One region of the Kocuria gwangalliensis genome, then DNA from elsewhere that is predicted to be linked to it. Evidence: riboswitches for the same ligand, from Rfam matches in the RefSeq annotation. Region 1 holds a riboswitch; the other holds the start of a gene.
What was found. Region 1 has a riboswitch for S-adenosylmethionine ahead of ABEA06_RS12845 (cobalamin-independent methionine synthase II family protein). Riboswitches for the same ligand answer to the same signal wherever they lie in the genome.

Region 1 (6,017 bases):
AGGCCGATGGTGAGGATGAAGATCGCCGCGGCGAACAGTGGCAATGAACCGGTGTCCATCATGAACCACATGGGGATCGCCCACAGGATGATGAACCCATAACCGAGCTGGAAGGTCAGCTTTCGACCGATCCTGTCGGACATCCAACCGCCGAGCATCGTGAAGATCAACCAGCCCACACCGCCGACGAGTGAAGCAATCAGCGTTTCGGACCGCTCCATACCTAGTGACTTGGCACCGTAAGAGGCGAAGAACGCGATGACCAGGTAACCAGCCGCGTTGTTGGCTGCGAAGATCAGGGCGGCCAGGGTCACTTCGCGCTTGTTGGTGCGGAACAACTGACCCAGGGGCGCAGAGGATTCCTTGGCGCGCTGTTGCATGGCAACGAACACGGGGGATTCGTCCACTGCGCGACGAATCGCGTAGCCGACGCCGATCAGAACAACGGAGAACAGGAACGGAACACGCCAGCCCCAGGACTCGAACTGCTCGGGGGTCAGCATGGATGTCAGGCCGAACATGAACAGGGTGGCCAGCAGCATGCCCAGGGGCACACCGATCTGCGGGTAGGCGCCGAACAGGCCGCGCTTGTGGTTGGGTGCGTGCTCAACAGCCATCAGCGCAGCGCCGCCCCATTCACCACCGGCGGAAAAGCCTTGCAGGACGCGCAGGAGCAGCAGAATGATGGGTGCGGCAATGCCGATCTGCTGATACGTGGGAAGCAGGCCGATCAACGTGGTGGCCGCGCCCATGCCGAACAAGGTCAAAACGAGCGTGATCTTGCGGCCGTACTTGTCACCGATGTGACCGGCAACAATGGCACCCAGCGGGCGGAAGAGGAAGCTGATGCCCAAGGAGGCCCAGGCAACGATTTGCCCCACGGCTGGGTTCTCTGCGCCCGCCGGGTTGAAATAGTGCGTGGCCAGGATGAAGGCGGCCGCCTGAGCGTAAATGAAGAAGTCGTACCACTCGATGGTGGTGCCCACCAGGGTTCCGGCGAGAACCTTGCGTTCTTCGCGGGACATGGTGTGCGCCTGCTGCTGTGCGGGCGGGGAAGCTGCGTTTGTAGCCATGGAAGCTCCAGGATCATGAGTTGCGCGGTCCGGGCCCGGCAAGGTCTGTGATTACTGACCGAATGGTCGTTGGATTAGATACTACTGGTGATCGTGACTGGCGTCACCAGTTGTGTAGAAAAAAGTATCAACCGTGACCAAAAAGTTGTCAAAGATTTGACAAAAGTATGTCGGTGCCGGGTCTCGAGGAGCTGCTGACCAGGCCGTTCCCCCGCGCCCGGGGTCCGGGCTATCCGCAGGTGCCAGGCGAGGTCCAGAAAGCGTTCCCTGCCGTCCAGCATCACCAGCGGATTCATGCTGGGCGGAGGACCAGGTTCGTTCTACAGCCTGGCTCAGAAGCCTGGCGATCCGTTCTGCAGACCGAGAGCGCGGAGGAAGCAGGGAAAGAGCCCGAACGATTTCTTCACGGTCGAAGGGCTTCAACCAGATCCTCTCGGCGACTTGGATCCGGTGCGCCAAGAGATAGTCCAGGCAGGCAATGATTCGCCACGACGACAAATACGACGCCGTCACGGTGAGCGCCTCGACCGGATGCGTGAGTGCGCTGCCTGACGGCCCCAGGAACGGGTTCAGTCCGTAGGGCTGGGTGAGCCTGGCGCCGCCCAGCTCCGAGGTGGGCCGGTGATACTTCCAGGCCAGGTGGGGCGTAATCATGGCGCTATTCAACTGTGGGCAACACATCCGGCAGCGGATCGAGACTCAGGGCGCGAGCGGCTTTCATGACCGCGACTGTAAGCGGTCACGCAATCCGGCGGCTCGGGTTATTCACAGGCTGCCGGGCCGGCCGTCTTTGAGGCCCAGTGGGCGCGGTGCAGGCGGCGCGAGCGGCGTCGTCGGCGAACCGACGACGTCGCTCGCGAACCCCGCTAGAACAAGCGCTCGGTCGCGAGGCGCGCGCCTTCGACCAGGGACTCGAGCTTGGCCAGCGCGATCGAGGGGTGGAGGCGACCGCCCAGGCCGCAGTCGGTGGAGGCGACGACATTTTCGCGACCCACCACGGACGCGTACTGCTCGATGCGGTCGGCCACGAGTTCAGGGTGCTCGACCACGTTGGTCGAGTGGGAGACGAAGCCGGGGTAAACCACCTTGCCCTCGGGGAGCGAGTGGTCCTTCCAGACCTTCCACTCGTGACCGTGGCGGGGGCTGGACGCCTCGAAACTGTAGCCGCCGGCGTTGATCGTGAGCATGAGGTCCACCAGGTACTTGAACTCGAGGTCCGTGGTGTGCGGGCCGTGCCACGAACCCCAGCACAGGTGGAAGCGGATCTGGTCCTCGGGCAGGTCGCGCAGGGCGTAGTTGAGGGCGTCCACGCGGACCTTGGTGAAGGCCAGGTAGTCCTCCACGGTGGGTTCGGGGTTGATCTGGTCCCAGGACTCGGCGATGGAGGGATCGTCGATCTGGACGGTCAGTCCGGCGTCGACAATGGCCTTGTACTCCTCGCGCATCGCGTCCGCGCAGGCGTACACGAGCTCTTCATCGGTCGAGTAGTACTCGTTGCGCACGCGCGCGCACGAACCCGGGGACAGGGCGGCCACGAAACCCTGCTGGGCTCCGGTCTCGGCCATCGCGTCCTTAAGGCGGCGGATGTCACCGACCACGGCGTCCTGCCCGGTGTAAGTCAGCGGGCCCGTGATCTTGGGCTGGGCCACGGAGGCGCGGTGAGCCAGAACGCCCGCGGTGGGGTCTTCGTACGCGTCGCGGAAGCGAGCGCGGTCGCGGCGGTCCGGGAAGCTCGTCAGCACGATGTTGCCGGGGGAGGAGCGCTTGACCTCGGCATCCTTCCAGCGGTCCTCGTTGGTGGGGGTCAGCCCGCCCAAGCGTGAGAACGAGTAATTCCACCACGCGCCGTAATCCACGGAGGAGGACATGGTGTGGCCGTATTCGCCGTCGTTGACAATGTCCAGGCCGATTTCACGCTGCTTGCGGACGATGTCGATCACGCCCGTGTCCAGCGCAGCGTCCAACTCCTGCGCGGTGGCCTCCCCTTCCTGGAAGCGCCCATTGGCCTCCAGCAGATCGGGGGTGCGGGGCAGCGATCCCACGTGGGTGGTCTGAATGTGGTCGGTGTTCTGAGGCATGAACTAGCAGTCCTTTCCATCGGTCCTGGCGGTAGCACCGTGGGCTGAATCCCGGGTTGCTGCGACGTCGACGAGCCAGATCTCTCGGCCGCTCTGGATGGTTACCCACTCATCAAACATCATGGGTGGGTGGTCGGGCCAATTGTGGCGCGCGTAATGTGCGGGACGTAGGTCACCCACTACTGAGGAGCCGGGGCATGTCGGAGAGCACTCTCACGGGCAAAAAGGCCCTGGTCGCCGGCGGCGCGAGTGGCATTGGCGCCGCAGCGGTCCGCGCTCTCGCCCAGCGCGGTGCCCATGTGATCGTGGCTGACATCGATCCCGCCGACTTCCACCGGATCCTCACGCTCATGCTCGAGTCCCCGTTCCTGCTGATCCGCGCCGTGCTGCCCCACATGTACGAGCGGGAATGGGGCCGAATCATCAACGTATCCTCGGTCCACGGTCTGCCCGCCTCGGCGTTCAAATCCGCGTATGTCGCCGCGAAGCACGGCGTGGAGGGGCTGTCCAAGGCCGTGGCCTTGGAGGGTGACCAGCAACTGCGTGAACCCCAGTTACGTGCGGACTCCGCTGGTCGACAAACGAATCAAGGACCAGGTCGCAACGCACGGGATCCCCGAAGAGGAAGTGGTCAAGAAGATCATGCTCACCGGCGCCGCCTACACGATGGACGGCGGTTGGACGGCGTCCTGATCGGAGTGATGAGGTCGGCAGTCAATGATCTGCCCGTTCCGGGGTAGGCCACCGGGGAATGACAGAGGTAGGCCAACGGCACGCTCGAACTCCAGGGAGTCAACCGCTTGCACGTGCACGTGGGGCTCGGTGCTGTTGCCAGAATTTCCGAACTCAGCCACCTGGGCCCCGATCTGAATGTCTTGACCGAGACGCACCCTGACGCTCCCCCATCGTAGATGGCACAGGGCAACGTAACGGCCGCTTCGTGATTCCTGAATCACCACGTAGTTGCCTGCCAAGGTGCCCCACCCGGCGGCAGCGCGGCGAGCCTGGGTGAGCGCGTAACCCATGGAGGACAAGCCGCGGTAGGCCGCGTGATCCTCGGCGTGGTCGTCCGACAGCACCACCGTGCCAGTCACAGGGGAGATGACCGGTTGCCCGAAGCCGATGAAGTTCTCTGGTGCCTCCGGGCGCCACAATGATCCGGCCGAGAAGCGGGCCGAGCGATTCTCTCGATCCACCGGTACGAAATCGATGGCAAATGCCGTGCCGAACAGGTCGGTTCCATGACTCGGTACTCGGTTCGCGGGGCTGTTCTGGACCAGGCAGCGCCCGTGGAACGGATAGTCGAGTTCCATGGCATTTATTCTTCCGCGCTCGACTTCTCATGGGAATAGGCGACGACGCCGCTCGCGCACCCCGGCATGTGCGGCGGCTCGGGGCGTGCAGCGCCGGCACACCATTTCGTCAGGGGTTACGGCAAAGTAGCTGGCCCTACTGTGCAGTAAGTTCCCCCCCCAAATGGTCTGAGCCCGTAAGCTTCCACGACGATGCCGCTCCTCCCGGGGCCCGTGAGGGCGATCGTCACGGTGGGCGAAGCAGGTTGTGATTTCCGGATTGTGGGGAGCTGAGCTCCGATTGGCCTGTTCTCGTTGACCAGTGTGTAGGCGTTTTCTAGTCTGAGGTGGAGATCACGCACGACGATTGGTGCTGCCCATCCTGGCCCCGGCGTGACCGAAACAGAAATAGCAGTGAAGACCGAAGCGAAGTACCGGGTTGAGCTGTTGAACGTCGCCCCGAATTCCGTTTCCGTACAGGAGGACACATGACCGAGAACGCCAATGATGTTGTGATCGTCAATGGGGCGCGTACCCCGCAGGGAAAGTTGCTGGGTTCCCTTGCCGCACTCAGCGCTGTGGAGCTCGGTGCGCACGCCATCAAGCACGCGCTTGAGCGCTCGGGTGTCTCACCCGAGACCGTTGACTACGTGTACATGGGCAACGTGGTGCAGGCCGGCAACGGTCAGAACCCCGCCAAGCAGGCCGCCGTTGCCGCGGGTCTGCCGATGACCGTGCCCGCCATGACCTTGAACAAGGTGTGCCTGTCCGGGCTGGTCGCGGTGACCGAGGCGGCTCGCATGATTCGCGCGGGCGAGGCGTCCGTGGTGGTTGCCGGCGGCATGGAATCCATGACCAACGCGCCGCACCTGGCCCTGGGTGCTCGCAAGGGCAAGGCCTACGGTGACATGAGCCTCGCTGATTCGCTGGCCAATGACGGCCTGGTCGACGCCGCTCTGGGCGTCGCAATGGGCGAGCTCACCGAGACCGGAAATTCCGAGCGTTCCATCGGTCGCGAGCAGCAGGACCAGGTCGCCGCGCGCAGCCACCAGCTGGCGGGCGAGGCGCAAACCTCGGGCGTGTTTGCGGAGGAGATCGCGCCGCTGGAGATCCCGCAGCGCAAGGGTGATCCCGTCACGGTCTCCAAGGACGAGGGCGTACGCCCCGAGTCCACGGCGGAGGGACTCGGAAAGTTGCGCGCCGCCTTCACCAAGGACGGCACCATCACGGCCGGCAACTCGTCCCCGATTTCCGACGGCGCCGCGGCCGTGGTCCTGACGACTCGCGCCTATGCCGAGGAGAACGGCCTGTCCTGGCTGGCCGTGGTGGGCAAGCCCGGTCAGGTCGCGGGCCCGGATACGTCCCTGCACTCGCAGCCCTCGCGCGCCATCGAACACGCGCTGGAACGCGCGGGGTGGTCCGTGGACGATCTGGATTTCGTGGAGATCAACGAGGCCTTCGCCGCGGTGTCGGTGCAATCGGTCGAGGATCTGGGGATTGCGTTGGATAAGGTCAACATCCATGGTGGCGCGATTGCCCTGGGGCACCCGATCGGCGCCTCCGGTGCTCGCTTG
Region 2 (6,017 bases), on a different contig from region 1:
GACCCAGGTTACGCGCCGCCGACTCCTGATAGGAGGTCACCACGTTCCAGGCGATGCGCCCGTCGGTCAGCGCATCCAGGGTGGAGAAACGGCGGGCCAGATCGTAGGGAGCCGCGTAGGTCACGGAGGCGGTCACACCGATAGTGAGGGTGGTGGTGGCCTTGGCGAGCAGCGGGGCCAGGATCAGCGGATCCAACTGGGGCACCTGCACGCCACCGCGCAGGGCGGCGTCTGCCGAACCCCCGTAGACGTCGTACAGTCCCAGGACGTCGGCCAGGAACAGGCCGTGGAAGCCCGCGTTCTCGATGATCTGTGCTTGCCGTTCCCAGTGGGACAGCTGCGCGTAATTGCGCGACCGGTCCTCGGGGTGGCGCCACAGTCCGGGGGACTGGTGGACGGGCACGGGCATTTCGAAGGCGTTGAGCAGCAAGGGGCGGGGCACGAGGAGTCCTTTCGGGGTGGTGCGGGGGCGTGTGCGGGGTGGTGCCGGGTCAGTACTGGGCGGTCTCCGGTGCGTCCACCACGGTGTCCTTGGCCAGGCGGCCGGTGACCACGGAGATCACGGCCAGCAGGCTCAGGTAGCCGCACAGCAACCAGGGGGAGCCGCCGGTGGCCACGAGCCACGCGGCAATCATGGGCGTGAGGCCCCCGGAGAGGATGGTGCCCACTTGGTAGCCCAGGGACACCCCGGAGTAGCGCAGGTGCGTGGGGAACTGCTCGGCGAACAGTGCGGCCTGGGGGCCGTAAATGCTGTCGTGCAGCACGGCCATGCCGATCAGGTACACCAACGGAAGGAGAACGAGAGGCCCGTGGTCCAGGAAGTAGAAGTACGGCCACACGAACACGCCAATGGCCGCGGCGGCGATCACGGACATGCGGCGTCGTCCCACGCGGTCCGAGAGCCAACCCCAGAACGGGCCGCCCACCAGACCCACGGCGGCGGCGATCAGGATGGAAATCATGACCCACTGGCTCGCGCCGCGTTGCTGGGTCACGTAGGTGAGCGTGTAGACGGTGAGGATGGAGAAAATGGCCGGCTGGATCATGCGCTGACCAATGCACACGATCACGCCGCGGGTGTGCTGGGTGAGCACTTCGCGCACCGGCGACGCCGCCGCGGTCTTTTCGCGCCTGACCTCCTGGAATTCCTCGGCGTCCGTAATGCCGGCGCGGATGATCAGGCCGATGATCACGAGCACGGCCGAGAACAGGAAGGGTACGCGCCAGCCCCAGGCCTGGAACTGCTCGGCGGTGGTGAGGCCCTGCAGCACGGCGAAGAACGAGGTGGCCAGCAGCATACCGGCGGCCGAACCGACCTGGGTGAAGGAGCCGAACAACCCGCGCAGGCCCTTGGGTGCGTGTTCCACGGAGAGCACCGCCGAACCGCCCCACTCCATGCCGGCGGACAACCCCTGCGCAATGCGGCAGGCGACCAACAGGGCCACGGCGAACCAGCCGATCTGTGAGAAGCCCGGCAACAGACCAATCACCGTGGTGGCCACGCCCATGATCAACAGGGACGCGACCAGCAACGCCTTACGGCCGATCCGGTCACCCAGGTGCCCGGCAATGATGCCACCCAGGGGACGGAAGAAGAACGCAATGGCAAAGGTCGCGAACGAGGCGATGATCGACCCCACGCCCGAACCCTGCGGGAAGAAATAATGACTGAACACCAGAGCGGCGGCGGCGCCGTACAAATAAAAGTCGTACCACTCGATGGTCGTGCCCACGAAGGACGCCGCGAGCACGCGCTTCTTGTCGCGCACCGCCGCTCCTACGTTTGAGAGCGCGTGATCCGTGGCGGGTCGGGCCTGTCGGGTGGGTGATGAATCGGTGACCGTGGGCACCGGGGATGTGGTGGGGGCCATGACACTCCTCATGACGGGGCGTCACGGAGCAGTGCTGGTGAGCCGGACGCCGTCCTTGCCCGCGCCGGAACTGACGGCGGGCCGAATCATCACCTGGGGCACCCCACGACAGCGTCTGAGGGTTGCCGTCCGGCCAGCCAGGGCTTCGCACCGGAACTCGTGATTCTTATGGCGTGAACCTAACCATACGAACGTTGAGCACCGTAAATGATGAAGTTTTGTGACTGCCGGTACAACGACGCCTTGTACGACGACGTTCCGTACGGCACGGCCGCCGGGCATCGTGGTGGCCGTCGGGGCTTTCCGGGGCCTTTCGGGATGTTCCGCTTATGCGTGTCAGCGACCCTTGGCACTCTCACGGTAGTCGAATAAAGTTTCGAATACACCGGGAGGGTGGACGAGTCATGACGGTACTGACTGCGGTAGAACATACGGACCTCACGCGGAGCAAGACGCACGGCGCGGTGCGGCTCGACGAGGGTTGGGGCCAGCCTTGCGAGGTGCACTGCGATGAAGCGGGAGCTCCGTGCGAGCTGGTGTTTCGCGGCAGACTGCACCGCATCACGGCCCCGCCGCAGCGCTGGTATGAACGTCGCCGCTGGTGGGAGCTGGAAGATAGGGTTCCGCGGGAAAGCGGGCAGTCCGTGGTGGACCGGCAGCACTGGCGCGTCCAGGCGACTCAACGCGGGGCCGTGGAACCTCGCACGCTGGAATTGGTGCGTCATGAGATCACCGGTCACTGGTGGCTCGTGGCTGACCAGGGGGTTTGACATTAATAGAACAAAGTTTCGAATATGAGGTATGCGTTTTCCTCATTTGCGCGTGGCCACCGCCTACAGCGCGCACTACGGCGTGGCTCGCCCCCAGGAGCTCGCCCAGGTAGCGGCGTCCCACGGGGCGCAGATCCTGGCGTGCACGGACCGGGACGGCTTGTACGGGGTGGTCAAACACGTGCTGGCCTGCCAACAGCACGGGGTGGCTCCCGTGCTGGGAGTGGACCTGGCGCTGCTGGGGCCGGTAGCGGCGTCGTCGGGGAAACGCGCTGGAGCCGCCACCGGCCGGCAGGGTCAGAACGGTCGTCCCCGGCGCGGCACTGCGCCGCCGCCCCGGGTGATCGGGCGCGTGGTGGTGCTGGCCACCGGTGGCAACGGAGGGGCCGGGTACGCGGCACTGTGCCGGTTGGTGTCCGCAGCCCACCGGGGCCACGACCACCATGGCGCCCACCCCATCGGACTGACCCGCGACCAGATCGCCCGCCACGTACACCGCGCCGCGGGCGGGGGAGCTCCCGGCCTGGTGGTGCTCACGGGCCCGGACTCGGACGTGGGATCACTGTTGGTCCGGCGCCGGTACCGGGCCGCGCGCACGGCCCTGCGCGCGTGGAAGCGCGTACTACCGGCGGGGTGCCTCATTGTGGAGACCGCAACCCACCTGGCACCGCAGGGCAGTACCCTCAGCACCGGTCACGCCGTGCGGATGCTCACCGTGGGACGTGAGGCCGGGCTGCCGGTGATCCTCACCAACGCCGTGCGCTACGCCCACCCCGGGCAGGCCGTCACCGCGGACGTGCTGGACGCCGCTCGCACACTGATGTCCCTGAAAGAACTGGCCGGTTCGGACCCCGGGGTACTGCAACCCACGGGACAGGGCTGGCTCAAGGACACCGCGCAGATGATCCGGCTCGCCCACGAGATCTCCTCGGCCGCGGACCTGGGCGCCCCCGGGGCCGCGCACCTGCTCGCGGACACCTACCGGCTGGCCGAACGCTGCAGCCAGGACCCCGTCACGGACCTGCACGCGGGACAGCCCGTGATCCCGGAGGCCTCCGTCATCGGCCTCAGCGCAGACCCCAATGCCCAACTCAGGACCCGCTGCTACACCGGCCTGGAACGATTCCACTCCCGCCAGAACTGGGACCGCACCGTCCCCGGCCTGAGCGGGGAATCGCTGCGCTCGCGGATGGACCGTGAGCTGGACGTGATCGCGCAGTTGGGGTTCGCCGGGTACTTCCTGACCGTCTCGGAGGTCTCCGAACTGATGACCCAGCTGAAGGTCCGGCATGCGGCCCGCGGGTCGGCGGTGTCGTCCCTGGTGGTGCACCTGCTGGGGATCTCCCCGGTGGACCCGCTCGAATACGACCTGGTGTTCGAACGTTTCCTCTCACCGCGGCGTAGCACCTTGCCGGACATCGACATAGACATGGAGAGCGCGCAACGGCACAGGATCTACCACGAGATCTTCCAACGCTTCGGCAGCAGCCGGGTCACGCTCATGAGCATGCAGAACGCCTACCGTTCCAGGGGCGCCGTGCGGGATGCCGGGTTGGCACTGGGGATGGGACAGGAGATCGTGGACCATATTGCGGAGCAACTGTGGCGGGTCCCGGGGGCCACCCTGCGCGAAGAAATCGCCCAGCGTCCCGAGCTGACTCGCCTGGCCGATGAACTCAAGGCCAACCGGCAACTGGACCTGCTGGTGGATCTGACCGAACGCCTGGACCGGCTGCCCCGCCACATCTCCATGCACCCGTGCGGGGTGATCCTCTCGGACGCAACCCTGTTGAACCGCACGCCGGTGCAGGCCAGTGGCATCGGGTTGCCCATGTCCCAATTCGATAAACACGACATGGACCCCATGGGCCTGATCAAGCTCGACATCCTGGGCGTGCGCATGCAATCCACCCTGGCCTACGCGGTCCAGGAAGTGGCACGGATGGAACCCGAGCGCCCCGCTCCGGATCTGGACGCCATGCCCCGCGACGACCCGGACACCTTCCGACTCATCAGCTCCACCCACACCCTGGGGTGCTTCCAGATCGAATCCCCGGGACAGCGCGAACTGATCGGCACCATGGGCCCGGAGGAATTCAACGACTTGATCGTGGACATCTCCCTGTTCCGCCCCGGGCCCATGCAGGCATCCATGGTGCGCCCCTACCTCAACTCCCGCCACGGCTGGAGCACCCCCGAATACCCCCACCCAGACCTGGTGGACATTCTCAAGGAGACCCGCGGGGTGGCCGTCTACCACGAGCAGATCATGCGCATGATGGACCGGATGACCGGTTGCGGACTGGCCACCGCGGATGAATGGCGGCGCAAACTCGGCTCGGAAACCGAACAGCGCGTGGAGGACACCTTCCGCAGCGGGGCACTCGCCCGCGGCTACGACGCGCAGACCGTGGACAAGGTGTGGGGCATCCTGCACGCGTTCGGCAGCTTCGGGTTCTGCAAGGCCCACGGCGTGGCCTTCGCCGTACCCACCTACCAGTCCGCGTGGTTGAAAACCCACCACCCGGAAGCCTTCATGGCCGGGGTCTGGGAACACGACCCGGGCATGTACCCGGCCCGGTTACTCGTGGGGGAGGCCCGGCGCATGGGAATCCCCGTGCTCGGCCCGGACATCAACCGCAGCGTGGACCACCACCGCATCGAACCCGTGAGCCCCCGGCCGGGCACCGTGGAACCCGGAGACCTGGACGGGGGCATCCCCTACACCCGCGGCGGGGCCTGGGGGATCCGCATATCCCTCACCAGCCTCACCGGAATCAGCAGCCCGGAAATCGAACGGATCGTGACCGGTCAGCCCTACACCACCCTCACGGATGTGCGCACCCGGGCCAGACCCTCCCGGCGGAGCCTGCAGCGACTGGCCTCGGCCGGGGCCCTGGACAGTCTCCTGAACACCTCCGGCGCTCGCGCCTCCCGCGCCGATCTGGTGACCCACCTGACCCGGCGGGCCGATCAGCCGGCCACCACCCGCAGCGCCTCCGCCAAGGGCCAACCCGGCCCCGGTCAGCTGAGCCTCCCACTGGGGGACCTGGAACTGACCGGACTGCCGCCGGAACAACCAGAACCCAGCACCGAGGAAAAGGTGCGCGCGGAACTGGACACCATGAACATCGAGGTCTCCGCCCACCTCATGGACGGCCATGCCGCCCTCTTGCGCTCCTACGGGGTCACCCGGGCAGAGGAGCTGCTGGGACTGCGCAGCGGCACCGAAGTAGTGGTGGCAGGAGCACGGGTCTCCACCATGACCCCACCCATGCGCAGCGGTAAGCGCGTAGTGTTCATTTCCGTGGACGACGGTTCGGGTGCGGTGGACTGCACCTTCTTCGACGAGGCGCAGGCCCTGTCCGGACACGTG

Region 2: it holds a riboswitch for S-adenosylmethionine, as region 1 does, so the genes downstream of both, ABEA06_RS03770 (MFS transporter) here and ABEA06_RS12845 (cobalamin-independent methionine synthase II family protein) in region 1, are expected to answer to the same signal.

Annotation. Positions count from the first base shown of each region.
Region 1 is NZ_BAABLN010000035.1:51,960-57,976, reverse strand. Features, by position in the region: gene ABEA06_RS12855 (MFS transporter) at 1-1,073, opposite strand, end outside; gene ABEA06_RS12850 (hypothetical protein) at 1,155-1,727, opposite strand; gene ABEA06_RS12845 (cobalamin-independent methionine synthase II family protein) at 1,940-3,151, opposite strand; SAM riboswitch class I at 3,165-3,255, opposite strand; partial or broken gene ABEA06_RS12840 (SDR family NAD(P)-dependent oxidoreductase) at 3,349-3,844, shown strand; gene ABEA06_RS12835 (M23 family metallopeptidase) at 3,811-4,464, opposite strand; gene ABEA06_RS12830 (acetyl-CoA C-acetyltransferase) at 4,932-6,017, shown strand, end outside.
Region 2 is NZ_BAABLN010000008.1:104,680-110,696, reverse strand. Features, by position in the region: gene ABEA06_RS03775 (NtaA/DmoA family FMN-dependent monooxygenase) at 1-442, opposite strand, end outside; gene ABEA06_RS03770 (MFS transporter) at 492-1,871, opposite strand; SAM riboswitch class IV at 1,918-2,036, opposite strand; gene ABEA06_RS03765 (DUF6504 family protein) at 2,276-2,641, shown strand; gene ABEA06_RS03760 (DNA polymerase III subunit alpha) at 2,673-6,017, shown strand, end outside.